Regions from separate parts of the Halomonas sp. BMC6 genome, predicted to be linked through region 2. Evidence: predicted binding sites of a transcription regulator. Region 2 holds the regulator's gene; each other region holds the start of a gene.
The links. The regulator sigma-54, encoded in region 2, starts transcription at its own class of promoters, with help from an activator protein. The targets are predictions, from matches to a motif close to TGGCACNNNNNTTGCTNT.
Positions count from the first base shown of each region.

Region 1: a site for sigma-54 is predicted at 5,124-5,141, ahead of AB6K10_RS08280 (CmpA/NrtA family ABC transporter substrate-binding protein). Genes of this name have one in related genera too.
Region 3: a site for sigma-54 is predicted at 2,586-2,603, ahead of AB6K10_RS02495 (P-II family nitrogen regulator). Genes of this name have one in related genera too.

Region 1 covers NZ_CAXNSH010000001.1:1,734,360-1,744,268, reverse strand. Annotated here, with positions in the region: gene AB6K10_RS08300 (efflux RND transporter permease subunit) at 1-17, opposite strand, end outside; gene AB6K10_RS08295 (efflux RND transporter periplasmic adaptor subunit) at 17-1,282, opposite strand; gene AB6K10_RS08290 (TolC family outer membrane protein) at 1,348-2,823, opposite strand; gene AB6K10_RS08285 (sigma 54-interacting transcriptional regulator) at 2,973-4,931, opposite strand; gene AB6K10_RS08280 (CmpA/NrtA family ABC transporter substrate-binding protein) at 5,225-6,649, shown strand; gene ntrB (nitrate ABC transporter permease) at 6,652-7,509, shown strand; gene AB6K10_RS08270 (ABC transporter ATP-binding protein) at 7,520-8,476, shown strand; gene cynS (cyanase) at 8,469-8,909, shown strand; gene AB6K10_RS08260 (fructosamine kinase family protein) at 8,926-9,765, opposite strand; gene xylB (xylulokinase) at 9,839-9,909, opposite strand, start outside.
Region 2 covers NZ_CAXNSH010000001.1:3,215,380-3,225,288, reverse strand. Annotated here, with positions in the region: gene pmbA (metalloprotease PmbA) at 1-97, shown strand, start outside; gene AB6K10_RS15800 (HPr family phosphocarrier protein) at 116-385, opposite strand; gene rapZ (RNase adapter RapZ) at 427-1,347, opposite strand; gene ptsN (PTS IIA-like nitrogen regulatory protein PtsN) at 1,405-1,872, opposite strand; gene raiA (ribosome-associated translation inhibitor RaiA) at 1,877-2,185, opposite strand; gene AB6K10_RS15780 (RNA polymerase factor sigma-54) at 2,283-3,698, opposite strand; gene lptB (LPS export ABC transporter ATP-binding protein) at 3,804-4,562, opposite strand; gene lptA (lipopolysaccharide transport periplasmic protein LptA) at 4,574-5,068, opposite strand; gene lptC (LPS export ABC transporter periplasmic protein LptC) at 5,065-5,649, opposite strand; gene AB6K10_RS15760 (HAD family hydrolase) at 5,649-6,191, opposite strand; gene AB6K10_RS15755 (KpsF/GutQ family sugar-phosphate isomerase) at 6,234-7,220, opposite strand; gene AB6K10_RS15750 (ATP-binding cassette domain-containing protein) at 7,494-8,315, shown strand; gene mlaE (lipid asymmetry maintenance ABC transporter permease subunit MlaE) at 8,316-9,116, shown strand; gene mlaD (outer membrane lipid asymmetry maintenance protein MlaD) at 9,132-9,596, shown strand; gene AB6K10_RS15735 (phospholipid-binding protein MlaC) at 9,687-9,909, shown strand, end outside.
Region 3 covers NZ_CAXNSH010000001.1:538,921-548,829, reverse strand. Annotated here, with positions in the region: gene AB6K10_RS02510 (TonB-dependent siderophore receptor) at 1-655, opposite strand, end outside; gene AB6K10_RS02505 (AraC family transcriptional regulator) at 798-1,733, opposite strand; gene AB6K10_RS02500 (accessory factor UbiK family protein) at 1,967-2,308, opposite strand; gene AB6K10_RS02495 (P-II family nitrogen regulator) at 2,680-3,018, shown strand; gene AB6K10_RS02490 (ammonium transporter) at 3,079-4,326, shown strand; gene glnK (P-II family nitrogen regulator) at 4,590-4,928, shown strand; gene AB6K10_RS02480 (ferredoxin--NADP reductase) at 5,083-5,859, opposite strand; gene AB6K10_RS02475 (LysR family transcriptional regulator) at 6,051-6,977, shown strand; gene AB6K10_RS02470 (methyl-accepting chemotaxis protein) at 6,981-9,086, opposite strand; gene AB6K10_RS02465 (methyl-accepting chemotaxis protein) at 9,231-9,909, opposite strand, start outside.

The sequences.
Region 1 (9,909 bases), 1.5 Mb from region 2:
AAGTTAGAGAAATTCATTATTGCGCGCCCTCTTCCCCTTCAGCAGCGGGTTGTGCGCCGTCGGCTTGTTGCATCGCGTCGGCGGCTTCCGCTTCTTCCTGGGCTTCTTCTTGCTCGGTCTCTTCCACGAGGTCAGCAGCGTCGCCACTAAACGACTGAGGGTCGATCACGACGCCCGCCTCCAAGCCAGCCGGATCGCCGACGACAACGCGGTCACCTGGCTCCAAGCCATCGCGGATGATTTGCCAGGGGCCTGCGACTTCGCCTAACTGAACGGTGCGTTCGCGAGCTTTGTTCTCGTCATCCAGCACGTAGACCAGCGGGCCCATCAGACCTTGGGTCACGGCAATTTCCGGCACGGCCAGTACATCGAAGCGTTTCAAACCTTCGATGCGCACGCGCACGAATTGGCCGGGCAGTACCGCGCCATCGGGATTGGCAAAGGTCGCCGAGGCCTGCACGGTGCTGGTGCCGGTATCCACGCGGGAGCCGAGGAAGTCCAAACGACCTTCCAGCTCGCTGCCTTCACTACCATCCAGCCCAGGCACCTGTAGGCGAGCGGTGATTTGGGAAGCATCACCGTCGTTGCCAAGCTGACGACGCAGCTCGAAGGCATCCCGCTGGGGCAGTTGGAAGCGCACTTCCAGCGGATCCAGCGGCGTGATCGTGGCGAGCTCGGTGCCCGAATTCACCAGGTTACCGACGTTGATCTGGCTCAAGCTGATCATGCCCGACACCGGTGCCGTCACGTTGGAGTAGCCTAAATCCAGATTGGCGCTGGTCAGCGCCGCTTCCGCCTGGGCCACGTTGGCTTGCGCCACGCGCTGCTCGGCAAGCGCTTGGTCGTACTGCTGGCGGCTAACGGAGTTTTGGCTCAGCAACTGCTCGAAACGCTGAGCATCCCGCTGGGCACGGGCCAGCTCGGCGCGAGCGCTTTGCAGGTCGGCTTCACGCTGGTTGACGGTCGCCTGATAAAGGTCAGGCTCGATGGTATAAAGCCGGTCGCCCTGCTCCACCATTTGGCCCGGCTCGAAGTGGCGCTCTTCCAGAAACCCGCTCACCCGCGCCACCAGCGTCACTTCGCTGTCGCTGCGTAGCAGCGAGGGGTAGGATTTATCCAGCGGTATGTCTTGACGCGCTATTTCAGCGACTTCCACCGGGTGGGGCGGCGCTTCCTGCTGGCTTTGCTGCTCTTGTGGCTGCTCCTGACCACATGCCGTGAGCGCTAACGCGGCGATCAGCGTCACTAGACTCGCTCTACCTGAGTGAATCACTCTTTTCATGCGTCGATTTCCCATTCATTTTTCTAAACATTGACCGATCGCCACGGGGGCATGCACAACGAAGATTAGGCGCCTGGGGTGGGCGGCGCGCCAATGTCCATCGCGCGCTGGTACGCGTCGGGCTCGTTGCTTTCCGGTAGGGTGAAGTTGACGTCATCGCCGGTGAGCCATGCGTTCACTTCTTCGATGGCGTCCACGTCGAGCAGTCCCGCCTGCTGGCGCAGCGACAACAGGTTCACGACGTAGTCGTAACGCGCTTCGGCGTAGTTGGCGATGGCGTTATAGAGATTCTGCTCGGCGTTCAGCACGTCGACGATGTTACGGGTTCCCACTTCGTAACCGGCGCGGGTCGCTTCCAGGGCGCTGCGGTTGGACACGATGGCCTGCTGGCGCGCTTCGACCGTTTCGACGTTGTTGCTGACCTGGGTGTAGAGCGAGCGAACCTGCTGAATCGTGGTGCGGCGCTGAGACTCGAAGTCGTACTGACTGCTCTCTAACTGGAACGTGCCCTGACGAATGCTGGCGCTGGTACTGCCGCCGGTGTAAATCGGCACGTTCGCTGACACACCGACCTGAGCGGACGTGTCGTAACCGCTGACCAGCTCGCTATCGCTGTCGGCGTACTGGTAGTTGGCAAACGCTTGCACGGTGGGCAAGCGACCCGCGCGGGCCAGCTCTACCCCCACACGGGAGACTTCAATACCCGCCTGCTGGGCAAGTACCTGCGGGTTGCGCTCCAGAGACTGCTCGACCCAGTAGTCACGGTCGGTGGGCGTCGGCAGCGCGATGGGCATGCTGTCGCCCAGGGCTTCGATGCTGGCATAACGCTGCCCCGTGAGCTGCTCTAATACTTCAAACGCCACTTGCAGGTTGCTCTCGGCGGCAATGCGATCGGCGCGAGATTGATCGAAGCTCGCCCGCGCTTCCTCTACCTCGGTAATCGCGATCAGGCCGACTTCGAACTGCTCGCGGGCCTGCTCGAGCTGGCGACCAATGGCACGCTCTTGGGCCAAGCGCGCTTCTAACACTTCGTGGGCGCGTAGAATATCGAAGTAGGCACTTGCCACATCGATCAGCAGTTGCTGCTCGGTGGCGGCCAGCAGATACACCTGCTGATCGATCTGACGCTCTGCCTGGTTGACTTCCTGGCGCGTGACCGCGTTGAACAGCGCCTGGGTGGCTTCTAGCGTCAAGGAGACAGTGTTATAGCTATCATCACTGACGCCGACGCCAGCGTTGGAACCCGCTCCAGCACCGGTGCCTGCACTGCGGGCAGAGCCCTGGCTCTCGAATTGCTCGTTATGCGTAGCGCTACCGGAGGCATTCACCTGCGGCAACAGTCCGCCACGTGCAACGTCACGCGCCGCCTCGACGCTGGAGAACTCAGACCGGGCAGAGGCCAGGGCCGCGTTGTTATTCAGCGCATCACGGGTAATGGTCACCAAGTCGGCCGCTTGGGCAGGCAGGATGAACGAAGACGTGAGCACTGCTAACAACAGGGGGCGAAAGGGGGCATTGACTGCCCAGTGTGCTAGTCGCATGGGATTGCCTCTAGGTGTCAACGTAAGACGGCGCGGCAGAGCGCCATTCTGAAAGAGTGGCATTATAGTTACATTCATGTATGTATGCTAGACTTGAACTTGCCTGATTTGTGTGTACAACACTGATGTCAAGCGGATCCTTCCTTACCTTAGTCCAAAGCATCGTTGGTGGGCGCACTTTTGCGACCACGCTGGCGATATTGCCGCAGATCGACGCCCCATTTCTGTAGACGTGAGGCCAGCGTCGTCGGCTTCATCCCTAACAGTTCCGCCGCCCCTCCCGCTCCAGACACTTTGCCCTTTGCCGCTTTCAACGCTTTTAGCGCATTGCAGCGCTGCTGGTGACATAGCGCTTGCTCGGTGAGCGGGTGTTCAGGTAGCGCGCTATGATCTTGCGCCGGTATGTTGAACGTCGTATGACGGGATGGCGGCTCTGCCAGTAGCAAATCATCAAAAGAGAGCCGCTGATCCTGGGTCACGATCACCTGACGTTCGATCACGTTCTCCAATTCACGAATATTGCCCGGCCACGGGTAACGAGCGAGGACCTCTAGCTGAGCTGGCGGTATTCGCACGCCCGGCTTGTTGAATTTCAGGCAGGCGCGATGCAAGAAGTGGCGCGCCAGCAGCGGGACGTCTTCGATACGTTTTCGTAACGGGACGGAATCGATGGGAAAAACGTTCAAACGGAAGTAGAGATCCTCACGAAACTGACCGGCATCGATCATCTCTTTTAGCTCGCGGTTGGTCGCTGCAATCACCCGCACATCCACTTCGCGAGTGCGGTTATCCCCCACCCGTTCGAACTGCTGATCCTGCAATACGCGCAGCAGCTTGCTTTGTAGCTCCAGCGGGATCTCCCCCACTTCATCCAGAAACAGCGTGCCGCCGTGGGCCAACTCAAAGCGCCCTGGCCGGTCTTGTACCGCACCGGTAAAGGCGCCTTTTACATGGCCAAAAAACTCACTCTCGAAGAGGTCACGAGGAATCGCGGCGCAGTTCACGCGGATCAACGGCCGGTCGCTGCGGGTACTGCCTGCATGAATCGCCCGGGCAATCAGCTCTTTGCCCGTGCCCGATTCGCCGCTAATTAACACGTTCGCGCTGGTGGGGGCCACCATGGCGATCTGCTGCACCAGCTTTGCGACCGCCGGGCTGTTGCCGACGATATTGCGATGATTCACCTCGGCTTTAATCTCTTCTTGCAGGTACTGGTTCTCCAGCTCCAATCGGCGCTTGAGCGACTCCACCTCTTCCAGTGCATCGCGCAGCTGCTGCTCGGCCCGTTTACGTTCGCGAATATCGCGAAACAGTACGACGGCCCCCACTAAGCGGCCCATTTCAAAAATCGGCGTGCTGGTGTACTCCACGGGAATCGCATCGCCGTTTTTATGCCAGAACACTTCGTCATCCACATGGTGCACCTGGCCATCGCTAAACGAGGCATGGATGGGGCACTGCTGTACCGGAAAGTGGCTGCCATCAGCGTGGGTGTGGTGAAACATTAAGTGCGCATCGTGGCCCACCATATCTTCCGTGCTCCAGCCGAGAATGCGTTCGGCAGCCGGGTTGACGAACGTGGTTTTCCCCTCCGCATCCAGGCCATAAATGCCCTCCCCGGCAGCGCTGAGAATCAGCTGGTTCTGCTTTTCGATACGCTCGAACACCTGCTCGACCCGCTGCCAACCCACCTCCCCCTGGCGGTGTTGGCGGCTGAGTTCGGCCTTGGCGCGGCGCTGCTCGGCTTTATTGCGATCGATTAGCGTGAGCAATAGCTGTGAGGAGTCGTGTAAGCGTTGCCCATAGACCTCGACACGACGAGGCTGGCGGACGCTATCCAACAGCACTAAATCATCCGACCAGCCTTGGCCGGTCGTCAGCACTTCATCGGTAAAGCTGACCCATAGCGGCAATGAAGCGCTTAGACGGTGGCTAAAGGGAGTGGCGAGCGGCTGTTCGTGATGAATCAATAGCAGTTGGCACGCTGCGGTATTGGCATCAATTAAGCGGTCGCTCAGAGGATCAATAATCACCATGGCCAACGGCGTGTGGTGAGCCATCAGCGTTAAGGACGGGTGAGCGTCATCTTTCAGGGTGACAGCGTGCATCGCAGGCTCCTCATTTGCCAGCAGGATGTCGCTTACTCCATACAAACAACGGGCCAATCACGAACTTTCGTTATTTAAACAACGAAATATCGTGAGTTACGAAAAATCGTGTTTTATCTGAAGACTTCGCGCCCCCTTCAAAAAATCAATAAACTATTGATAAACATGATAAAAACTAAAAAAAGGCCGTTCTGGCATATAAGTCGCTATCAATAGAAATAGCGCCGCAGGGACACGTTTCGCACCAAGACGGCGCAGCCTAAAGCCCTTTTGCTCCTGTGAGGTAAACGTCCATGAAAGAGAACAACGACCACAGCAGTCTTGGCAACCCGTTTGATCATCGCCAATCACTGATTCACGGACGGCAGTGCGATTGTCATCAGTGCCACTCTTCCCAACCCAGCATTATTACGTCGTCTACTCAGCCAAGCGCGAAAACAGCGGCGTCCACGCCGAATAGTGCCGATGATGTGATGGATCGCATGGTCGAAAGCGCGCTGGTGCGCGGCATGTTTGGCCATAGCGATATGCACCGCCGCCAGTTTATGAAGCTGGTAGGTGGCGGGACGGCCGCTGCGGCGCTGGCGAGCCTGTTCCCCCTAGATTCGATTAAAGCCGCAGTGAAAGAGAGTTTAGGGCCGCTTGAGAAAACCCAGCTTAATGTCGGCTTCGTTCCCATCACCTGCGCCACGCCCATCATCATGGCCCACCCTATGGGCTTTTATGAGCGTTACGGCCTGGATGTCTCGGTGATTAAAACCGCTGGCTGGGCGGTAGCGCGGGACAAGTCCCTCAACCGCGAATACGACGCGGCGCACATGCTAACGCCCATGCCGCTGGCGATGACCCTCGGTGCAGGCTCGACCCCTGAGCCGTTCATTATGCCTGCGGTAGAAAATATCAACGGTCAGGCGATTGTGCTGCATAACGACCACCTGGATAAGCGCGACCCCCAGCAGTGGAAAGGCTTCACCTTTGGCGTACCGTTCGAGTACTCCATGCACAACTTCCTACTGCGCTACTACGTGGCCGAGCACGGCTTAGACCCGGATCAAGATATTCAAATTCGCGTAATTCCGCCGCCCGAAATGGTCGCCAACCTGCGGGCAGGCAACATCGACGGCTTCTTATCCCCCGACCCCTTCAACCAGCGCGCGGTGTTTGAACGCATCGGCTTTATTCACCTGCTGACCAAAGAGATTTGGGACGGCCACCCCTGCTGCGCCTTTGCCACCAGCGCCCGCTTCGCCCGCGAAAACCCGAACACCTATGGCGCACTGCTGCGGGCGATTATCGATGCTACCCAGTACTCTTCAGACCCCGCTAACCGCTCAGAAATTGCCGAAGCCATTGCCCCGACGAACTACCTGAACCAGCCGGTCACGGTGATTGAACAGGTACTCACCGGGCGATTTGCCGACGGTTTAGGCGGCGTGCAGAACGTGCCGGACCGCATCGATTTCGACCCATTCCCCTGGCACTCCATGGCGGTGTGGATCCTGACGCAAATGAAGCGCTGGGGCTATATCGAAGGCGACGTGGATTATCAGCAGATTGCCCGGGATGTGTACCTGGCCACCGATGCCCAGACCGTGATGCGCGAGCTGGGGTACGAAGCGCCCGAAGAGACCGCCCGCAACTATCAAATCATGGGTAAAACCTTTGATTACACCCAGCCTGAAGCGTATGTCGACAGCTTCACCATTCGGAGGGGTTAACCATGGACCGCACCACCACCGAATGGAAATTAAGCCTGAACGTTCGCGCCACGATTCTCGCCATTATGCTGCTCGTGGTTGGCCTGGGCGTTTGGGAAGGGTTGAATCAATCGCCCTTGATGGGCGGCGGCGAGGCGCTAAGTGAGTACGAACAGCTGCTGGCCGGGGCCGATGAGAGCGCCAAAGTACCGCCGCCCTCGGAAATCGCCGTGAAAGCGTGGCAGGAGCTTTCTAACCCTTTTTACGATGCAGGCCCCAACGACAAAGGCATTGGCATTCAGTTGGGCTACTCGCTCTACCGCGTGCTCAGCGGCTACCTGCTGGCCGCGCTGGTGGCGATTCCGATTGGCTTTTTAATTGGCATGTCGCCCCTGGCGTACAAAGCGCTCAATCCGTTTATTCAGGTGCTGCGGCCTATCTCGCCGCTGGCCTGGATGCCGCTAGCGCTGTTCATCATTCGCGACTCTGAAGCCTCCGCCATCTTCGTGATCTTTATCTGCTCTATTTGGCCAATGCTGCTTAACACCGCCTTTGGCGTGGCGGGTGTGCGCAACGACTGGGTGAACGTGGCCCGCACCCACGAGCTGTCGTCGCTGCAAACGGCCTTCAAAGTGATTCTACCTGCGGCCGCACCCACCATTCTGACCGGCATGCGGATCTCCATCGGCATTGCCTGGCTGGTCATCGTGGCTGCCGAGATGCTAGTGGGCGGCACCGGCATTGGCTACTACGTCTGGAATGAGTGGAACAACCTCGACCTGACCAGCGTGATCTTCTCCATCCTGATGATCGGCGTGGTGGGCATGCTGCTGGATATGTCGCTTGCCTATCTTGCCCGGTTTGTCACTTACGCCGAATAAGGAGCCGACCATGAGTCATGCTTTTGTAGAGGTACAGAAAGCTGCCAAGCGCTTCCCCGGCGCCACGAAAGAGGCAGAACCGCTAACGGTGTTTGAGAACATTAGTTTTCAGCTCAAGAAGGGCGAGTTTGTGTGCATCATCGGCCACTCTGGCTGCGGTAAATCCACCATTATGAACGCACTCGCCGGGCTAGATCAGTTCTCTGAAGGCTCCATGGTGATGGAGAACAAAGAGATCAGCGGCCCTGGCCTTGAGCGTGGCGTGGTGTTTCAAAACTACAGCCTGCTGCCCTGGCTCACCGCGCTTGAAAACGTTCGCTTTGGCGTACGCGCCCGCTGGAAAGCGTGGAGCGATCGGGAAGTCACCGACCACAGCATGAAGTACCTGGAAATGGTCGGCTTGAAAGAGGTGGTAGACCGCAAGCCCTCCCAGCTCTCTGGCGGTATGCGCCAGCGGGTGAGCATCGCCCGGGCGTTTGCCACCAAACCCAAACTGCTGCTGTTGGATGAGCCGTTCGGCGCGCTGGATGCGCTGACCCGGGGCGTCATTCAAGACGAGCTGATCAAAATTTGGAGCCAGGATCAGCAAACCGTGTTCATGATCACTCACGATGTGGACGAAGCGATCTTACTGGCCGACCGCATCTTCTTAATGACCAACGGCCCCCAAGCGCGTATCGCCGAAGCGGTGGAGATTGACCTGCCAAGGCCCCGCCAGCGGGCGGAGATCGTCAAGCATCCGCACTTCTACACGATTCGTAACTACCTGGTCGATTTTCTGGTGAACCGCTCCAGCGAGCTGCGCACCCAGGAGTTCGACGGCCAAGGTCTACGATATCCGACGCCGGTGAACCCGGTACAGCTAGCGTCTGCAGACACCACTACAGATTCACCCCCGGCATCCCCTGCCACCGAACCACAAGAAAACCTAGTGAAGTTCACTCCCAAGGAGGTCCGTCATGGATAAGCTCGAAATGCGCCATACCCTGCTGGCTGCCAAAGCCCGTAAAAAAATGAGTTGGGATGACATTGCCAGCGCCGTCGGCATGTCGCCGGTGTGGGTCGCCTCTGCCTGCTACGGCATGAACAGCGCCAGCGCCGATATCGCCCATAAGCTCTGCGACGTACTCGAAGTGGATAGCCACGTCGCCACCGCGCTCACGGCCTTCCCCACAAAAGCGTGGGATGAAGCCATCCCCCAAGACCCATTCGTCTACCGCCTCTACGAAGTGGTCGGCGTGTACGGCGAAACGCTGAAAGACGTGGTGCAAGAGAAGTTTGGCGACGGCATCATGAGCGCCATCGACTTCACCATGGAAGTGGACAAAATCGAAGACCCAAAAGGCGACCGAGTACTGCTGACCCTGAACGGAAAATTCCTGCCTTATAAGTCCTGGTAACGTTAATAACGCGCGCTTAATCGCGTTCCAGCAGCGTTACGCTGCGCTCGACCCCATTGCGGTAACTGGCACCAAACAGCAGCAGATGGTTAAGCAGTGGGTAGAGTTGAAACAGCGCTTCACGCCTCGGCCAGTCGGCCGGGGCGTTGCCGTTCCAGTAGGCCTCGAAAAATGCTTCACCGGGGGAGCCGAACAGCGTCAGCATGGCCAGGTCGGTCTCGGGGTAGTGGCGATAAATCGCCGGGTCGATCAGCGCTGGCCCGCGGGGCGTCGTCAGTACATTGCCCGACCACAGGTCGCCGTGAACCAAACTCCCAGGAGCATCCGGCAACCAGCTTTCCAGGTGTTCGGCCTGCTGCTCGATACGGCGACGTAGCGCGCTATCAAGCAAACCACGCTGAAAACAGGCCTCGCAAAGGGGAAGCAGGCGCCGCTCGCGCTGAAACTGCCGCCCGTCAGCCAGTGGCGCATTGGGCTGCGGGGTCAATCCGCAGGCGTTGTCTTCATGCCAACCGTGGGAGTTGCCTATCACGCCGTGCAGTTGGCGAAGGCCCTCTCCCAGCGCGGTCGCATCCTGCTTGTTGGCGGGCTGAGTCTCCAGGGCTTCCATCACTAGCCAGCCTTCCGCTTGGCCGAGCACTTCGGGAATGATGAGCGAGGTATTGGCCCGGGCAAGGGCGTGCAGCCCTTCTGCCTCACCCCTGAGGCGCTCGGGATCGTCATGCTTCACGATCACCCGCCCCTGGCGCGTGGCTAACGTATACACCGCCGCACTGTCGCCGCCGCTTAGCGGCTCTAGCTCGCCGGTGGGCGCTATATCGTGAGTAGTGAGCAGATGGCGTAAGCTAGCCTCCATGGCATTCTCCGCTGCGTTACCGTGGTTGAGTGGATCACGGTACAAGGCAATCGGCCATGGAGGCAATGGGTGGTTACAGCGTATGGCGCTGCCCTAGCGCGGCCAAATAGCGATGATAGGCACCTTCATAGGCGGCCACACGCT
Region 2 (9,909 bases):
TGCAGGACTGAGCGCTGTGGGCGATGACACGGATACCCGTGGCAGCATTCACACGGGTAGTTGGCTTGTGGATGCGATGACCGTCGCTGGCAGCTAATCGTTGACGCGGAGTCGGTTACTGGTCTTCGTCAAACCGCGCGTCGAACAGCGCTTCGATGGCATCGAGCGCTTGTTCGGCGTCTTCCCCTTCCGCAGCTACAGTGAGTTCGGTGCCGCAGGGCGCCGCGAGCATCAGCAGCGACATGATATTAGCGGCATCGGCTTTTTGCTGCTGCTTGTATACGTGGATGCTGGCAGAAAACTGCTGGCCACACTGAACCAATTTGGTGGCCGCGCGGGCATGGAGGCCGCGCTGGTTGGTAAGGGTTAACGTTCTTTCGGGCACTCTGGTTCCTTTTTGCCGAGTGGGTCTTTGAATAAAAAGGCTTAGGGCGTACGGGTGGTCGCGGTGGTGGGGCTTGGCGCCACGGGCTCTTCGCTCAGCGTGTACTGCAGCCCCAGTTCGCGATGCCTCAACTGCACTTCTCCGGTCTGCTTAACGAGCCGCTGGGCGAGCTGCTCCACCATGTAAACGGAGCGGTGCTGACCGCCCGTGCAGCCGATAGCTACGGTCATGTAGCTACGTTGGCTGTTTTGGTAGGCCGGTAACCACTTCTCCAACCAAGCCTGAATATCGCTGGCCATGGCTTCCACTACCGGGTAACCGCTCAAGAAAGCGACGATATTGGCATCGCGGCCAGTATATTGCCGAAGGGTAGGGTCCCAGTATGGGTTGGGCAGACAGCGTACGTCGAAGACCAAATCCGCATCCAGCGGAACGCCGCGTTTATAGCCGAAGGACTCAAAGGTGAGCGTGAGCTGATGCTGGCGCTGGTGGGCCACTTGATCGGTAATGCGGCGGCGCAAATCGTGGACGGAGAGCCGAGACGTATCGATCAATAAATCGGCGAGATCGCGTATTTCATGTAGCGTCTCCTCCTCTTTGTTGATCGCCTCTTCCAGCGTCATTTCGCTGTCGCGAGTGAGGGGGTGGCGACGACGAGTGGCGGAGTAGCGCTCCAGCAGAATGCGTGCGTCCGTGGTTAGATAGATCACCTGAAAACGAATGTCTCGCTGGCGTAGCTCTTCCAACAGCGCTGGCAGACGCTCCAGCGCGATGGGGAGGTTGCGCGCATCGATGCTAACGGCAATACGGGTGCGTTCGCCTTGAGCGCGCAGCTCATCGATCAGCGAGCCCAGCAGCATGGCAGGTAAGTTATCGATCGCATAATAGCCAAGATCCTCCAGCGCTTGTAAGGCGATAGATTTACCGGACCCCGAACGGCCGCTAATGATCACCAGTTGCATAGCGTCTCTCTTGGCGTATGAGCGTAGGAAATAAACAGTGATGGACGTGTGAGTATCTTACGCGGCCTGTTCGCGTATCTTGGCCGTCATTAGGGTCAATAACTCTTTTTGACTGCTGGCTTTGCGTAACTGTTGACGGGTATTCGCATCGTTCATGATCGTCGCGACTTGCCCAAGCAGAGCGAGATGCGTGTCGTCCGCCTCTTCGGGTACGAGCAACACGAACACTAGATCGACGGGGTCGCCATCGATGGCATCGAAATCGACCGGCTCGGCAAGTTTCAAAAAGCCGGCGATGGGCGAGCTACAGTGCGGGCTACGTGCGTGGGGGATGGCAACGCCGTTGCCAATTCCCGTGCTGCCGAGACGCTCGCGTCCAATCAGGCGGCTAAACACTTCTTGGCTATCGAGGCTGGGTGTGTTTTGGGCGATGAAGGTGCTGAAAAACTCCAGCACCCGTTTTTTGCTGCCCCCGGGCACGTCGTAGAGCACGCGCTCCGGGGGGAGGATGGTTTCCAACGTCATTGAGTTAACGCACGCCTGCGCCCTGGGCGCGAGCTTGTGCTTTTTCCTTGTGTTTAACGAGTTGACGATCGATTTTGTCTGCGAGCGCATCGATAGCGGCATACATGTCGTTATCGAGGGCTTCGGCATGAAGGTCGGCACCGGCGGCATGCAGCGTACAGGCTGCCTGCTGGCGTTCCTTCTCGACAGATAAGGTCACTTGCACCGTGGTGATGTTGTCGTAGTGGCGTTCGACGCGTTCCAGCTTTTCGTTAACGTAGTCACGCAAGGCGTCAGTCAGTTCAACGTGATGACCAGTGATGTTTACTTGCATTGACGTGCTCCTTATCCATCGGGCTGTACTTCGATTGTAACCCTTTTTGCGCTATTGCAAAGCCCCTGCGTCGAGTTTGTCATGCCCTACCGTTTAACTAACGTAAACGGCGGCGCTCACTGGACGAGGGAATACCCATTGACTCGCGATATTTCGCTACCGTACGCCGGGCAACGCTGATGCCTCCCTCCTCAAGGAGGGTCACCAGGCGACTATCGGAGAGCGGTTTACCCGACGGCTCCTCTTGTATCAGTTTTTTGATCCGTGCACGAATGGCGGTGCTGGAGTGGCTATCGCCGCCATCGTGGCTGCTGACTTGGCTCGAGAAGAAGTACTTCAACTCGAACACGCCTCGTGGCGTATGTATGAATTTCTGCGTCGTCACACGGGAGATCGTGGACTCGTGCATCTCCACGGCCTCGGCGATGTCGGCCAGGATCAGCGGTTTCATGGCCTCTTCGCCGTGCTCTAGAAAGCCGATCTGGCGGGCGATGATTTCACGACCTACTCGCAGAAGCGTGTCATTACGGCTGGAAAGGCTTTTGATCAGCCAGCGAGCTTCTTGGAGGTGCTCTTTCAAGAACTGGTTGTCTTGGCTCTTGTCGGCGCGTTTGATCAAACTGGCGTAATCGGGCTGGATACGCAGGCGCGGCAGCGCCTCCGGGTTGAGCTCTAAGTGCCAGCCCTCGTTGTCATGGCGCACGACCAAATCGGGCGTAATATAGCTGTCGTCGGTCACGCCGTAGGCGCTGCCTGGGCGTGGGTCAAGGCTGCGAATTAAACGGATGACGTCGTCCAACTGCTCGTCATCCAGGCTCAGGCGGCGCTTGAGTAGCCGTAAATCGTCTTTGCCCAAGGCTTCGAGAAACTGACGCACCAAGCGTTTTGCGGGCATCAATAGCGGGGTGTCTTCAGGCAGCGCGGCCAGCTGAAGCATCAGGCACTCGCGCAGGTCGCGGGCAAACACGCCGGTGGGCTCGAACTGTTGTAAGCGCAACAGGGTGTTTTCTACTTCACGCTGGCTCAGGCTGTCGTGGCCTTGCGCCTTGAGGCCTTCGCGGATGTCGTTGAGCGGTTGAGTGAGATAGCCGTTGGCATCCAGTGCATCGATCAGGCTTTCGGCAATGGCATAGTCGCGGGGAGAGAAGTCAGTCATGGCCAATTGCCATAACAGATGGCCATGAAGGCTTTGGCCTGCGGCTTGGCGCTCGAAGTCGGGTCCTTCGCTGCTACCGCCCAAGCTGCCCATGTCTTGGTAGGTGTCCGACCAGTCGCTGTCTACGGAGAGTTCGTTGGGAATGCTGTCCGACCACTCGGCCTCTTGAGGCTCGCTAACAGCCTGTTCGCCAAACTCATCCTCTTGTTCGAGCATGGGGTTAGCGTCCAGCGCTTGCTGAATTTCTTGACGGAGGTCCAGCGTTGAGAGCTGTAGCAGGGCAATGGCCTGCTGCAGCTGAGGTGTCATGGTCAGCTGTGTGCCGATACGCAATTGGAGAGAAGCTTTCATGACCATCTGAGAACCACTCGTTAATCAGAAAGCTCCACCCTAGAGCGAGTTATGACTCTGTGCAAGTGCAATAAGCATGCCACTAAAAGAAAAGTTTGGTCAGGCCAGAGTTTAGAGGCGGAAGTCTGCGCCTAGATAGACATCACGAACCTTCTGGTTATTGAGGATCTCCTGGGCGTTTCCACTGGCGATGATATGGCCGTCGCCAACGATGTAGGCAATGTCACAAATATCCAGGGTTTCGCGCACGTTATGGTCAGTGATCAAGACGCCGATGTGGCGTTTTTTCAGTGCGCGAATGATGGTTTTGATTTCACCCACTGAAATAGGGTCGACCCCGGCAAACGGCTCGTCGAGCAGAATGAATGCGGGCTCGGTAGCGAGTGAGCGAGCGATCTCCACTCGGCGGCGCTCGCCCCCTGAGAGGCTCATGCCCAGGTTGTCGCGAATGTGGGTAATATGGAAATCTTCGAGCAGTGACTCGAGGCGTGCTTCCCGAGCGCTGCGGTCCAGCGCTTTGCGCGTCTCGAGAATCGCCATGATGTTATCGGCCACCGAGAGCTTGCGGAAAATGGAGGCTTCCTGGGGAAGGTAGCCAATCCCGGCCATGGCGCGCTCGTGCATGGGCGCATGGGTCAGGTCGACGTCGTCGATACCGACGCTACCGGCATCGGATTTGACCAGTCCAACGATCATGTAAAACGACGTGGTTTTACCCGCCCCGTTGGGCCCCAGCAGGCCGACGACGCTACCCTGAGCGATTTCCAGGTTGATATCTTTCACGACCCGACGGCGTTTGTAGCTCTTCGCTAGGTGATGGGCGTAGAGCGTTTTGACAGGTGCGGAATCTGCAGAGGTTGATGCTGCCACGTGGCCGCTCCCTATTGTTCGGGCTGAAGAGTCATGCGAATGCGCTGGTTGTCGCTACCGCTCACGTCGGAGCGTGCTTGCACCACTTCCTGGTCGATGAAGTACTCCAAACGCCCCCCTTGGAAACGGTCGCCTTGCTGTGTCAGTTCGGCTTGGTCGATCAGTTCGACACGGCGTTCGGCGACATGGTAAACGATACGACGCGCCCAGCCCTCCATGGGGGTTTCTTGATCTTCGAGCTGATTGCGCAGGTAGGCGCGCTCACCCGTGGCAATGGCGCGTGACAGCTCGCCTGAGTCGTTGCGCTGAATTTCGACGCGTTCGCCGCGCAGTTGCATCTCGCCCTGGCGAATGTCCACGTTGCCTGAGTAAACAGCGGTGCCAGCGCGCTGGTCGAGGTCCAGGCGGTCGGCTTCGACCTCGATGGGGGCTTGGCTTTGTGCCATGGCCGCCGTGGCGAGGGGTAGGGTTAACGCAAAGAGTGCAGTGCGGAGAGAGGCGTTCATCGCGACTCCTCAGGGTTACGAGTGGCAGGCGGGTGGACGCCGCGCACGTTATTGGTCAGGCGGACTTGGCTGTCATCGAGCCAAACGTCCATGCGGGAGGCTTCCATGCGCTGCGGCGGCTGCTGCAACAGCACGGGCGTATCGCTCCAGGCATGGCGCGTCACGCCATCGTAGTTTAATTGCTGCGTGTCGAGCTGCCAGCCCTCTTCGGGAGCCAGTAGCCGGGCAGACCCTCTTAGCGTCAGGGCCTGGGAATCGGTATTCAAGGTGCCGGTGTCTGCCGTGGCCAGCCACTCCCGCTGTTCGCTGTCGAACAGCGTCGCGCGCGGCGACATGACATCGGTCATGGCCGTTTGAGGCGTATGGACCAGTCGAGGCGTGACCAGCGACTGCTGGATAGCGCCTGTCTCGCCAAACAGGGTAATTTCGGCGTTCTCCAACACATGCCCAGGCTCCTGGGCACGGGCCTCCTGATCGATCTCACCCTCTTGCGGGCCGCGCGGGTCCAGCCAGACCAGCAGTCCGCCCAGGGCCACGACCATCGCCGTGATCCACACCCGTTTTCTGACTCTGAGACCCATCACGAGTGCCTGTGAAGATACGTGTCGAGCACGGCATCCCAGTGCCCTTGCGAAGTGAGCAGCGTATCGCAAATTTCACGTACCGCGCCGTGGCCGCCTAGCCGTTCCGTGATCCAATCGGCATGGGTGTGCATGTAATCAGGCGCATTGGGGACCGTGATGCCGACGCCGCAGCGCTTGATGGGAGCGAGGTCAGGCAGGTCATCACCGCAGTAGGCCACCTGCTCGAGGGTGATATCCAGTCGTTGGCAAAGCGCGCGAAGCGTCGTGAGCTTATCTTCGCAGCCTTGGTGAACGTGGCTAATGCCGAGCGCCGCCGCGCGCTGGCTGACCATGGGCGAATCGCGTCCGGTAATCAGTGCCACGTGAATGCCGACCCGCTTGAGCAGTTTCAAACCATGCCCGTCTTGGGTGTGAAACGCTTTGATTTCGATGCCGTCCGCCTGAAAGTAGAGGCGGCCATCCGTCAAGACGCCATCTACGTCTAGCGCGAGGAGTTTTACACGGCGAAGTCGGTCGAGTAGTGCATCGGGTAGGGCCATATAGCCTCCTTAACATCCATGGCGAAAAGCGTTATCACGCAGTTAAATCACACCGCTGGCTAGCAGATCGTGCATATGTAGCGCGCCGATGGGGCGCTGCTGCTCGTCGACGACAGCGAGCGCGGTTATCCGGCTATCTTCCATAATACGAACGGCCTCGGCAGCCAGTACGTCAGGGCCGATACGTTTGCCTGGGCGCGTCATGACATCGTCGACGCGCACGTCGCGCAGGTCATGAAATTGATCTAATGTGCGCCGAAGGTCGCCATCGGTATAGACGCCCGCCAAACGGCCTTCGCTGTCGATGACGCAAGTGAACCCCAGCCCTTGGCGCGTGATCTCCAATAGTGCATCGCGTAGCGGGCTTCCCAAAGCGACCTGGGGAAGCCTTGAGCCATCGTGCATTAGGTCACGCACCCGCAACAGCAGGCGCTTACCCAGACTGCCACCCGGATGGGACAGCGCAAAATCCTCGGCGGTAAAGCCGCGTGCTTCGAGTAGGGCAACGGCCAGAGCGTCGCCAAGAGCCAGTGCCGCCGTGGTTGAGCTAGTAGGCGCGAGGTCCAGTGGGCACGCCTCGCGTTCCACGCCGCTGTCTAAATGGGCATCGGCGTGGCGGGCAAGGGTAGAGCCTGGGCGCCCGGTCATGCTGACCAGCGGGGTGCCAAGCCTTTTAAGAAGTGGTAGGAGCGCCGTCACTTCGGCGGTTTCGCCGGAGTTGGAGAGCGCGAGTACTACATCGGTACGGGTAATCATGCCCAAGTCGCCGTGACTGGCTTCACCTGGGTGTACGAAAAAGGCGGGCGTGCCGGTACTCGCCAGCGTCGCAGCAAGTTTGCCCGCGATGTGTCCTGACTTGCCCATGCCGGTGACGACCACCCGGCCTTGACAGGCGAGGATGAGCTGGCAGGCGTGATCGAACTGTTCGTCCAGTTTGGCCTGAAGGCCGCCGATGGCCGCTTGCTCAATTTGCAGCGTTCGCAGCGCACTTTCACGCAGTTGGCTGGGTGTAGAGAGTGGCTGGCCCATGGCATGTCTCGTTTTCATAAAGTGAATAGGTAGCAAGTAAGAATAACATCTTGCGGCGCTATTTAGCTAAAGCGTGGCAAACTCACCAGCCCCGTGGCGATGCATACGCCGTAAAAAAGGTTGGCGTAGTAATCATTTGCGCCGCTGTTACTGAGAGTAGCGTTAAGATACGATGTTCGATAATATTTCGAAAACACTGTTTTTTAAACTGCCCCGTGACTTGTCGGTTTATACTGACGCGTTCTGGCATCAACGATGAAGGTCAATCAGCACATGACGGATGTTCCCTTCATACAGGTCGAAGACGTCTACTTTTCTCGCGGTGAAAGCGAGATCTTTCGCGGTGTGAGTATGACCATCCCTCGCGGTCAAGTAACGGCCATCATGGGGCCAAGCGGTACGGGTAAAACGACACTCTTGAAGCTCATCGGTGGCCAGCTGACGCCCGATCGTGGTCGGATCTTGATCGATGGGCAGGATGTACACCGGCTGTCACGTAAAGCGCTGTTCGCACTGCGCAAGCGCATGGGCATGCTGTTTCAAAGCGGGGCCCTGTTTTCGGATCTGGACGTTTTCGAAAACGTGGCCTTTCCGCTACGTGTTCATACGGATTTGCCAGACGCGATGATTCGCGACCTGGTGCTACTAAAACTCCAAGCGGTAGGACTGCGGGGCGCGAGGCACTTAACGCCTGCCGAACTGTCTGGAGGGATGGCGCGTCGGGTAGCGCTAGCGCGTGCCGTAGCGCTGGACCCCGAACTGATTCTTTACGACGAGCCGTTCGTCGGCCAGGACCCCATTTCCATGGGCGTGCTGGTGCAGTTGATCAAGCGGCTCAATCAGGCGCTGTCGCTGACATCGGTAGTGGTCTCTCACGATATCAAAGAGACGTTGAGTATCGCGGATTACCTCTACTTGATCGCCGATGGGCAGGTGGTGGCTCACGGCTCCCCAAGCACGCTGGAGACGAATCAGGACCCTCGGGTCAGCCAGTTCATGCACGGCGAACCAGATGGCCCGGTACCGTTTCACTATCCTGCAGAGACGCTCTATCGGGATATCCTCGGCCACGATTTAGCAATAAAGGCAGGGTAGATGCAGTCCAAATTTTCTCACTACGCGGCGCGAGTGACCCGCCTGGGGCGCAAAGGGTGCGACGTGGTCGAAGCGCTAGGACGCGCCACGGTGTTTCTAGTGCAGTCGGCCGTAGGGGTGCCGTCGCGGGAGGGATGGTCGCTTTGGCTACGCCAAATGCACTTCGTGGGCGTCTTGTCGCTGGCCATCGTGTTGGTGTCGGGGCTTTTCATTGGCATGGTGCTGGCGCTGCAGGGGTATACCATTTTGGTGGATTTCGGTGCTGAGGAGGCATTGGGCCAAATGGTCGCCCTCTCACTGCTGCGTGAACTTGCTCCAGTGGTTGCGGCGCTGCTCTTTGCTGGACGGGCAGGGTCTGCCTTGACCGCCGAAATTGGCTTGATGAAAGCCACCGAGCAGCTCACCAGTATGGAAATGATTGGTGTCGACCCGCTGCGGCGTGTTGTGGCTCCCAGGCTTTGGGCGGGCTTCGTCGCGCTGCCCATTCTGACCGTCGGTTTTAGCGTTGTGGGTATTTGGGGCGGCTACTTGGTGGGCGTCGAGTGGCTGGGCGTTTTCGAAGGCTCGTACTGGAGCAACATGCAAGCCAGCGTGTCGTTTTTCGATGACATCGGTAACGGCATGATCAAAAGCGTGGTCTTTGCCCTCGTCGTGACCTGGATTGCCGTGTTTCAAGGATATGACCTAGTGCCGACCTCGGAGGGGGTTTCCCGCGCCACCACACGCACGGTGGTGTACTCCTCGCTGGCCGTGCTCGGGCTGGATTTCGTTTTAACCGCCGTCATGTTCGGCGGCCTTTAAGGGTGGAGTAGTCTCATGAAACGCAGCAAAACCGTAGAGTTTGGCGTTGGTCTCTTTATGTTGGCCGGCATCGTTGGGCTAGTGTTTCTTGGCCTGCGTGTCAGCGGTTTGACGCTATCGGCGCCCTCCGACACGTTTCGCCTGGAGGCCAATTTTGCCAACATCGGCGGTTTGAAGCCGCGCGCACGGGTCACCATGGCAGGCGTTACGGTAGGCCGGGTAGAGGCCATCGAGCTGGATACGGAGTGGTACGACGCGCGCGTCATCCTCAGCCTGGATAGTGAGCTGGAGGGTCAGCTTTCCCAAGATACCACCGCCGCCATTTTGACGGCCGGCCTGCTGGGAGAGCAGTACATAGGGCTCAGCGTTGGCGGTGCGCCAGAGGTGCTGGAGGAGGGTGACGTCATCCGCGATACCCAGTCCGCACTGGTGTTGGAAGAACTTATTCAGCAATTCGTATCCAATATGGTCAGCAACTAGCTGCCATCCGTTATCTTCATTCAAGAGGTCGAGATGATGTTCAACGTTTATTTTGCTTTCGTTCAGCGCGTTGCGTTGGCCGCTCTGCTCATGCTGGCACCGCTGCTGGCTCAGGCGCAAACCCAATCTCCCGAAGAGATGATTCGTGACAACATCGAATCCTTCATGAGTCAAATCGATGGCAAGAAGGAGTATTACGCCAACAACCTGGATGAACTGAAGGCGCTGGTGAACGAGAGTCTCGATGACGTAGCAGATTTTCGCTATATCGGTGCCAGTGTGATGGGGAGCTATTTCCGCAACGCAACGCCGG
Region 3 (9,909 bases), 2.7 Mb from region 2:
CTTCGGCTGGGCCAAACTGGGTATCGGCGGCGCTGGCGATGCCGGTGAGGCGAAACGCAACGCGCTGCTCTTCCCCCAGCGGGCCAGTGAGATCAAACGCAGCGCTGCGCTGATCATTATTACCGACCCTAACGCGCAGCTCGCCGCCCGGCTCGAATTCAGGACGTTTGCTGTTGAGGGCCACCACGCCGCCCGGTGAGGCGCGGCCATACAGCACGGATGCAGGGCCGCGCACCACTTCGATGCTGTCTAAAAACCAGGGGTCGATGCGCATGCTGCTATGGGAGTTGGCGTCGCCCATCACCTTCAAGCCATCTAAAAAAGTGTTGCTCAAGCTGCCATCGGAGAAGCCTCTTAAGACCAAGTAATCAAAACGGTTGGAAGCTCCTATTTGATTGCTGTACACGCCGGGGGTGTAGTCGGTGGCGCGCTGTACGGTACTGACGCCGCGTTGCGACATCTGCGTTTCGGTGATGGTCGAAATACTCTGTGGGGTTTCGATAAAGGGCGTGGCCACTTTGGTGGCTGCCTGCTGGGCAGTCACGGTGACGGTGGCTAAGTCAGTGTTTGGCTGTGCCGCCGCAGGCGTTGCCAACGCAACGAGCAGCGCGCTGCTCAAAGGCGCCCATAAGAAGGAGCGATGGGTAGAGGCCATAAGTGATCCTGGGAGGAAGTGGAATCAGTATTATTAAGCAATGATAATTATTGCTTTTTATGGCGTCGTAAAGGTATGCGCCGTGCCAAGCCTGCTATGCGCGCTGACATGTTTGTACACGCGAAAGGAACTCAAGCGCGGGCTATACGCTGGAGCGATTCCACTCGTGAGGGGAAAAACCGAAGTGGCGTTTGAAGGCGCTGGAGAAGTTGCTGGCATGCCGATACCCACAGTGATGGGCCGCTTGTTGCACGCTCTCACCTCGCTGCAGTGCCTCGTACCCCTGCTGTAATCGCACTTGGCGAATATAGTCGAACAGCGTGCAGCCGTAGCAGGCGCGAAACTTCTGGCGCAGGCTGCTGGGGCTCATAGCGGCTTCTTTGGCTAATGCGGTGAGGCTATAAGGCTCGGCGGGATGCTGAGCAATGCGCGAGTGCAGTGCCGTGAGGCAATGACGATCACGGGTAGAAAGGCGGTTATGCTCGGGCAGCGTTGTCGGGCGTTCGGGCAAACCTAATCCAATCAGTTGCAGTGCTAACCCCTGCCAAACGAGCGCCTGTCGCCAGAGCGAGGGCGGTTGCTCGCTAATGGTGCAAAGCGTTTCGCAGAGGGCCTTGGGGAGCTTCCAGCAATTTAAACATGAAGCATCAGGCGGGGTGGGTAGGCCTAAGGGTGCAGTGGTCAGAACCGCAATATTCACAGTACGAAGGCGTTTTTGAATAGGCTGATGCACCGTGAGTGGGTGTCGGGCATCAAAGTGGCTGCATACGCCATCTCCTGCAGAGAGCTGCATCTGCTGCTTGCCCATTTGGAGATGAATGGTGCCTTCCAAGATAACGCTCAAGAACCATGGCACGCTTTGGTAAGACGTGGAGGTATAGCTACGCTCTACCTGCAAATCAGAAAGCGTTAAGTGAATCCCGTGGCGCAGGCTAACGTCATGTACATGACCAGTGGCGACCGGCTGGCGCGGAGAAGTAGGGCCTTCAATGCGGTAGTGAATGCCGAAGCGCTGGCCAAGCTGGGCCAACGAAAAGGGGGTGATTTCAGGCGTTGCTAAGCGTTCCTGCTGAGGCATTGGGGCAGTCGCTATCGTGGGTGGAGCGTAGTGCCTGCGCCGTATTGGTGCTTAACGGCACGCGTGAGGCTGCAGATAAGCGCACGATAGCACTATCACTAGGGTTGTCAATGATAGTGATTCTTGTTCACTGGTATAAGATTTTGAATTAAGTGCAGGGGAGAGTGTGGGAGAGAGGTAGGGGCAAGAAGTGGGGCAGCCGAACCTGCCCCATGCCGTGCAAAACGGCGTACTTACTCAGCGCCGTCAGCGGTTGGCTTAGTTGTGCTGGAAGGTTGCACAGGGGCGGGCGGTACTTCAGCTTCTACAGGCGTGGCGGCGGCGGTGCTAGAGGCTTCTACCGCTGCTTCCAGGCTGGCCACTTGACGCTCTAGGGCTTCTACCCGGGAGCGGGTGCGCTGCAGCACATCCATCAAAATATCGAAATCTTCCCGCGATACCAGCTCCAGGCGATCGAACGCGCCGCGTACCACCTGCTGGACACCTTTCTGAATATCTTCCGGGGCTTGCGAGGCATTCTGCAAACGGTCGCCGATCTGCTGGGCTAAGCGGCTAATGCGGTCTTGGGGCGCCATGGCTCTCTCCTTAAACGATCACGCATAAATGTGAACTGCTTGTGAGTAAGGATACGCAACCCGCCGTGGATTCGCATGTGCCGTTTGTTAATTAAGCGCAATGGATAGTGAGCAGATGGGGAGCGGACAAATGCATCGAAATGGAGCGGCTAGCTTTTTTGAATGCTCATTAATGGTGCAAGGCCCGAGGGGAGGAGAGTGAGCAAGGCCATAAAGCTACCGTCAGTTGCTTATATGAATAGATTAAGTGTCTGAAATATAAAAATAAAAAAGTGGGTGGCACGGTATGCGCATTAGCAGGGCAAGCACTAAATTCGGGCGGCCATGCCGCTTTCCACCGAGTGGGACTGATCCAGCAGGGGAGATCCGGGATGAAACTCATCACCGCTATCATCAAGCCATTCAAGCTTGACGACGTTCGTGAAGCACTCGCCGACAACGGCGTTCAGGGGATTACGGTCACTGAAGTAAAGGGCTTTGGCCGCCAGAAAGGGCATACCGAACTCTACCGCGGCGCGGAATACGTGGTCGATTTTCTGCCCAAGGTGAAAGTGGAAGTCGCCGTGGACGATGCGCGCCTGGAAAGCGTGCTGGACGCCATCTGCAACGCAGCGAATAGCGGCAAGATCGGCGATGGCAAAGTGTTCGTCACGCCGTTGGAAGATGTGATCCGTATTCGTACTGGTGAGCGCGGTGCCGACGCCGTTTAAGCGTCGCCCATCGATCTGCTGATGACGTATAACTTCGCTTAGTATAACGGGGAACACCTCATGAATGAGTTAGCTGATTTGAGCTATGCGCTCGATACGTTTTACTTCTTGATCTGCGGCGTGCTGGTCATGTGGATGGCCGCTGGCTTCGCCATGCTGGAAGCGGGCTTGGTTCGCTCCAAGAATACCGCCGAAATCCTGACGAAAAACATCGCGCTGTTCGCGATTGCCTGCACCATGTACCTGCTGGTGGGCTACTACATCATGTACTCCAGCAGCGCAGGCGGCTTCCTGCCGAACCTGGGCTTCTTGATCGGCACTGAAAACAGCGCCGATGCGGTGCTGGCCGGTGGCGACGATGCGCCTTACTACTCCATGCGCTCTGACTTCTTCTTCCAGGTGGTGTTTGTGGCCACCGCCATGTCGATTGTTTCAGGTGCGGTTGCTGAGCGTATGAAGCTGTGGGCGTTCCTGGCCTTTGCCGTGGTGATGACGGCATTCATCTACCCGGTGTCTGGCTACTGGACCTGGGGCGGCGGCTGGCTGTCTGAAGTCGGCTACTCCGACTACGCCGGTTCCGGCATCGTGCACCTGGCCGGTGCGGCTGCAGCGCTCGCCGGTGTGCTGGTACTGGGCCCGCGTAAAGGCAAGTACGGTAAAGATGGCTCTATCCATGCGATTCCCGGTGCCAACATGCCGCTGGCAACGCTGGGTACCTTCATCCTGTGGATGGGCTGGTTCGGTTTCAACGGCGGCTCCGAGCTGAAAATGTCCGATATCGGTTCAGCCAACAACGTTGCACAGGTGTTCGTGAACACCAACGCAGCGGCTGCCGGTGGCGTGATTGCCGCGCTGGTGCTAGCCAAGCTGTGGTTCCGTAAAGCGGATCTCACCATGGCCCTGAACGGTGCGCTGGCTGGCCTGGTCGCCATCACCGCTGACCCGCTCTCTCCGTCAGCACTGGGCGCTGCCATGATTGGTGCGGTGGGCGGCCTGATTGTGGTGGGCGCTATCGTGACCCTCGACAAGCTGAAGCTGGATGACCCGGTCGGTGCGATCTCCGTACACGGTGTGGTTGGTATATGGGGTGTGCTGGCAGTGCCGCTCACCAACGGTGACGCCTCTTTCGGTGCACAGCTAATCGGTATCGTGGGCATCTTTGGCTGGGTCTTCATCGCAAGCTTAGTGGTGTGGCTGGTGCTGAAAGCGGTCATGGGTATCCGCGTTAGCGAAGAAGAAGAGTATGAAGGCGTCGATATCGCTGAGTGCGGTTTGGAAGCCTACCCCGAGTTTAGCGTCAAGAAATAAGCTTGCGCTAATCATGTGAGCTGGCGTGCTCCTTGTGGCCTCCCCGAGTGGGAGGCCTTTTTGTCGTTGAGGGATACGCGTTACGCCGCTGGTTATGAGCTAGGTACGTACGGGTTTTTTATTCTCCGCCCTGGGCGGTGTATGCTTAACCCACTGGGTAACGGGCTTGGCTATGCGAGCGCCCCGCCAACCTTGATGGGTTATGACAACCGTTCAATAACGCTGTTTTGATACAGTGGGCCACCAAGCTAGAGGATGTCGCAATGAAATTGATCTCAGCCATTATCAAGCCGTTCAAGCTTGATGACGTACGCGAATCGCTCTCTGATATCGGCGTGCAGGGCATTACGGTAACGGAAGTGAAAGGCTTTGGCCGTCAGAAAGGCCACACGGAACTCTACCGTGGTGCGGAGTACGTGGTGGATTTCCTGCCCAAGGTGAAGCTGGAAGTCGCCGTTGACGACGATATGGCCGAGCAGGTGATCGACGCGATTACCCAGGTCGCCAATACCGGTAAGATCGGTGACGGTAAAATCTTTGTGATGCCCCTTGAGCAGGTCATCCGTATCCGTACTGGTGAAACCGGTAAAGACGCGGTTTAACGGTGAAGCGTCAGTAGTGAAGGGTAAGGCGTGAACAGTGAGTTGCGCTGAATAGACAAAGCCCCTGTGGATAGCATCCACAGGGGCTTTGTGCATAAGGCGACGATGACACGGGCTACGATTTTCTATTCACCATTCACCATTCAAACAGCACTTACTTCTCAACGAACGCACGCTCGATGACGTAGTCGCCCGGCTCGCCCATGCGCGGGGAAATATTCAGGCCCAGTTCGTCCAATAGCGCGCTGGTGTCGTCCAGCATCGCCGGGCTGCCGCAGATCATCGCGCGGTCTTGGCGCGGGTCAATCGGCGGTAGGCCAGTGTCTTCAAAAAGCTTGCCGCTGCGAATGTGGTCGGTCAGGCGGCCCATGGTGTGAAACTCTTCACGGGTCACCGTGGGGTAGTACACCAGTTTTTCGGCGACTTCTTCGCCCAGGTACTCGTGGGCGGGCAGCTCTTTGGTGATGAAGTCGGCGTAGGCCAGCTCGGAGACTTCACGCACGCCGTGGATCAGCACTACTTTTTCGAAGCGCTCGTAAACTTCCGGGTCTTGAATCAGGCTCATAAACGGCGCCAAGCCGGTACCGGTCGAGAGCATATACAGGTTGCGGCCCGGCAGCAGGTCGTCGCACACCAGCGTGCCAGTCGGCTTGCGGCTGACCATGATTTGGTCGCCTACTTTCAGGTGCTGTAGGCGCGAGGTGAGCGGGCCATCGGGCACTTTGATGCTGAAGAATTCCAGGTGGTCTTCGTAGTTGGGGCTGGCGATGGAGTACGCGCGCATCAGCGGCTTGCCGTCCACTTCGAGACCGATCATGACGAATTGGCCGTTTTTGAAGCGCAGGCTGCGCTCGCGGGTGGTGCGGAAGCTGAACAGGGTATCGTTCCAGTGGTGAACGCTTAGCACTTCTTCCAGGGCAAACTTGCTCATGCTCACTCCTCCAGAGGCGGCGCGGTCTAAGCCTTGCTCGCCATATTCCAAAAAAGAATAAAAAATAGCTCTATAGGTTGCTCTCAATTCTAAATAAGGGTGGTATATCTGTTAAGCAAATTATCTTGATAACGCTTATCTTTAAAATCGATATAGCCCTTCGCCGATCACTCGACAGATAGGTTTTGGTCATGCACTACACCCTGCGTCAGCTAGAAGTCTTCGTAGCCGTTGCTCAGCACGAGAGCGTTTCCCACGCGGCGCGCGCGCTGGCCATGTCGCAATCGGCTACCAGCACGGCGCTGGCCGAGCTGGAGCGCCAGTTCGACTGCCAACTGCTTGATCGCATCGGGAAACGGCTGAAACTCAACGCGCTCGGCTTCCAGCTACTGCCCAAGGCGGTGGCCCTGCTCGACCGCGCCGAGGAGGTCGAAGAGCTGCTGCGGGGTCAGCAGGGCGTGGGCGCATTGGACGTAGGGGCAACGCTCACCATCGGTAACTATCTCGCCACGCTGCTGATCAGCGATTTTATGCAGCGCTATCCCGGCAGCCGGGTGCGGCTGGCGGTGCGCAATACGCGGCATATCATCGAGGGCGTGCGCCAGCACTCGCTCGATTTAGGGCTGATTGAGGGGCAGTGCGATGACGACATGATCATCAGTCAGCCCTGGGTCGAGGATGAGCTGTGCGTGTTCTGCTCGCCGCGCCACCCGCTGGCAGGGCGGGAGCACCTGGAGCTGGATCAGCTGCTGCGGGAGGATTGGATTATGCGCGAGGAGGGCTCCGGTACGCGTATGACGCTGGAGCATGCCGCCCGCCACCGCCGCAGCCGGTTCAATACGCTATTGGAACTGGAACATACCGAGGGCATTAAACGCGCGGTGGAGTCGGGCTTGGGCATTGGCTGCGTTTCGCGGCTGGCGCTGCGCGATGCCTTCCGGCGCGGCAGCTTGGTGCCGCTGCCTACGCCGGAGTTGGATCTAAAGCGCCAGTTCACCTTTATCTGGCATCGCCACAAGTACCTGACCACCGGCGTTCGGGAGTTTTTAAGGCTCTGCCGCGAAATGACCGCCGGGGCCAAGCGCAGTGACGATATCCCGCTGCCACCGATTCCCTAGCGGTTACACCTTGGCCTTTTCAGGGCTTGGCAGCGCCTGAGCCTGATGCTGCGACGCCTCTAGCGTAAAGCCACCCACTAGCGCGGCCAGCCTGTCCGCTTGGTCTTTAAGCTGCTCGGCCGCGGTGGTGGACTCTTGCACCAGGGCGGCGTTTTGCTGGGTCATCTGATCCAGGTCGGTCACCGCGACGCTGACTTGGTTAATGCCGTCGTTCTGCTCACCGGCTGCCGTACTGATATCGCCCAGCATTTGGGTGACGCGCGTCACGCTATCGGCCAGCTCGTGCATGGCGGCTTCGGCGTCGCGTACCATTTGCGTGCCGCTTTCGACCTTATCGGCAGACGCATCGATGCGCTGGCGGATATCCTTAGCGGCGTCGCTGCTGCGCGAGGCCAGCTTGCGCACTTCATCGGCCACCACGGCAAAGCCGCGCCCGTGCTCGCCAGCCCGCGCTGCCTCTACTGAGGCGTTGAGCGCCAGCAGGTTGGTTTGAAAGGCAATGCCGTCGATCACGCTGACGATGCTCTGAATTTCTGCCGAGGTCGCTCGGATGTCATCCATGGTCGAGACCACCTGCACAAACGCCTTGTCGGTACGGGAAGCCAGCTGCGAGGCGGTGTTGGACAGCCCGCTGGCCTCTTGGGAGGCGTGGGTGGTGTGGCTGACGGTGCTGCTGATCTCTTCCATCGCTGCCGAGGTTTCTTGCAGGCTGGCAGCGGCTTGCTCGGTACGCCGTGACAGGTCATGGCCGCCTTGGGTGATCTCGTTGGCTGCGTGGTTCACGGCCTCGCTGCTGCGCCGTACGTCCAGCAGAATTGCCTGAATTTTTTCGGCAAAGGCGTTGAACTGCTCGGCCACGGCGGCGCTCTCATCGCGGCCATGCACAGGCAGGCGCTGAGTGAGATCGCCGTTTCCAGAGGCGATCTCTTCCATTCTGTTCGCTAAGCGTTTGAGCGGACTCGCAATACGCCCACCAATCCACCACAGGGCAGCGATGCCGATGGCCGCCAGCAGCAGCCCCACCAGCGTCATCCCTAGGGTGTTTTGCTGGCGCTGATCGCTCAAAACGTTCTGCAGCGCGTTGAGTTCGGCGAGCACGACGGACTCGGGCAGCTGTAGCACTAGTACCCACGGCTGCTCCGTATCGCCAATGGTCAGTGGCTGATAGCGCTGAAACATGCCGTTGGCCATGCTGCTGTAGAGGCTGCCTTGTGATGTGGCTTCGGCAATGCCGTCAAGCGCCGTGTCGCTCAGCGCGTTGCTGGCAGGCAGGCCCAGGGCCTCTTCGCCATTGGTGTCCGCCACCAAGCCGCCGCGCCCGGCGACCAGCGCCATACGGCCTGCGCCGTCATACAGCGCGGCGTTGGCGTCGCGCAGCAGCGTTTGAATGAAGTTCAGCGAGAGGTCGACCCCGGCCACACCGCGAAATTCGCCGTTCACCAAAATCGGTGCGTTGAACGAGGTGACCAGCTGCGTTTCGCCGTCGTAATCGTAGGCGGCGGGGTCGATCACACAGGGGGCGAGCGTTTCGCGTGGGCAGAGGTAGTACTCCCCCTCACGCACGCCGCTGGCGAGGCGGGTTTCGCTCTCCATAGTGTCGCCTAGTGGTAAGACCTCGAGCGAGCCATCCCCAGTGCGGTACCACCAGGGCATGAAGCGGCCACTGCCATCGTGGCCGTAGCGCTCGTCGCCAGCAAAGCGGGCGTCGTCTCCAAAGGCGTTGGGCTCCCAGCCGATGAACGCATCCAGCAGCGCCGGGTTGTCGGCAACCGTCTGCCGTACCAAGTTGGAAAGCTGACGGCGGCTCAGGTAGAGCGCACGCTGACCTTCGGCATCTTCCACGCCCATGAGGGCGTTGGTGGTGGCGAGCTGGCTGGCCAGGGTCATGGCCTTGTCCAGCTCGCGCTGAATCCGTTCACCCTCTGCTTCGGCAATGGCATCGAGCCGCGCGTCCAGTGCGCTTTGCATGAGCGTCTGGGTATGCTCTTCAACGGTTTGTTGGGTGCGGGCGGCCGCGATCAGGTTATACACCACTAGCGCGGCAACGACGGCAAGCAGGCAAGGGCCTGCCAACGCCAAAACGAGAGAGCGAAGGGAACGAAAGTGCATAGAGGAGCGGTCCTGTTTCAGCAAGAGGCGAAAGAGCGTATCGAGTGCCATCCTTGAACCAGTAGAACAAAGATTCATGGCTAACGCGTGACATGGCCACCACCGCAGGCAAGAGGGCGGAGGCGGCCAGGGAGGCGCTGCCGGTTAGAAACTCTCCAACGTGCGCGGTAAACGGTCCTGTGGCGCCTGTAGCGCGGGCGATGCCGTGTGAGAGAGTTTGAAGCTGCTGATCGTCCCGGTCAGGTGATCCGCCTGCTCTTTCAACTGCTCGGCGGCGGTGGTGGACTCTTCGACCATCGCAGCGTTTTCTTGGGTCATCCGGTCCAGTTCTGCCACCGCAATATTGACCTGCTTGATACCGTCGCTCTGTTCGCTCGTCGCGGCGTTGATCTCTTCTAGAACATCGGTCACGCGGGTGATGTGCTCGACGATATCCTGCATGGTACTCCCCGCGTTACGCACCAACGAGGTGCCGTTATTCACCTTGGCTTGCGAGTCCTCGATCAGTTTCTGGATATCGTTGGCCGCGTCGCTGCTACGGCCAGCCAGTTTGCGTACTTCCTCTGCCACGACGGCAAAGCCACGGCCGTGTTCACCCGCGCGGGCAGCCTCGACCGAGGCGTTCAGTGCCAGCAGATTGGTTTGAAAAGCGATGCTGTTCATCAACGTGACGATATCGCCAATCTTGTTGGAAGCGTCGGAGATGTCTTCCATGGTGGTGACCACGTTCGATACCACCTGACCGCCCTCTTTCGCGACTTCGGTGGCCGCGTGGGAGAGCTTGTTGGCTTCCTGGGCTGAGGCCGCCGTGTGCTGTACGGTG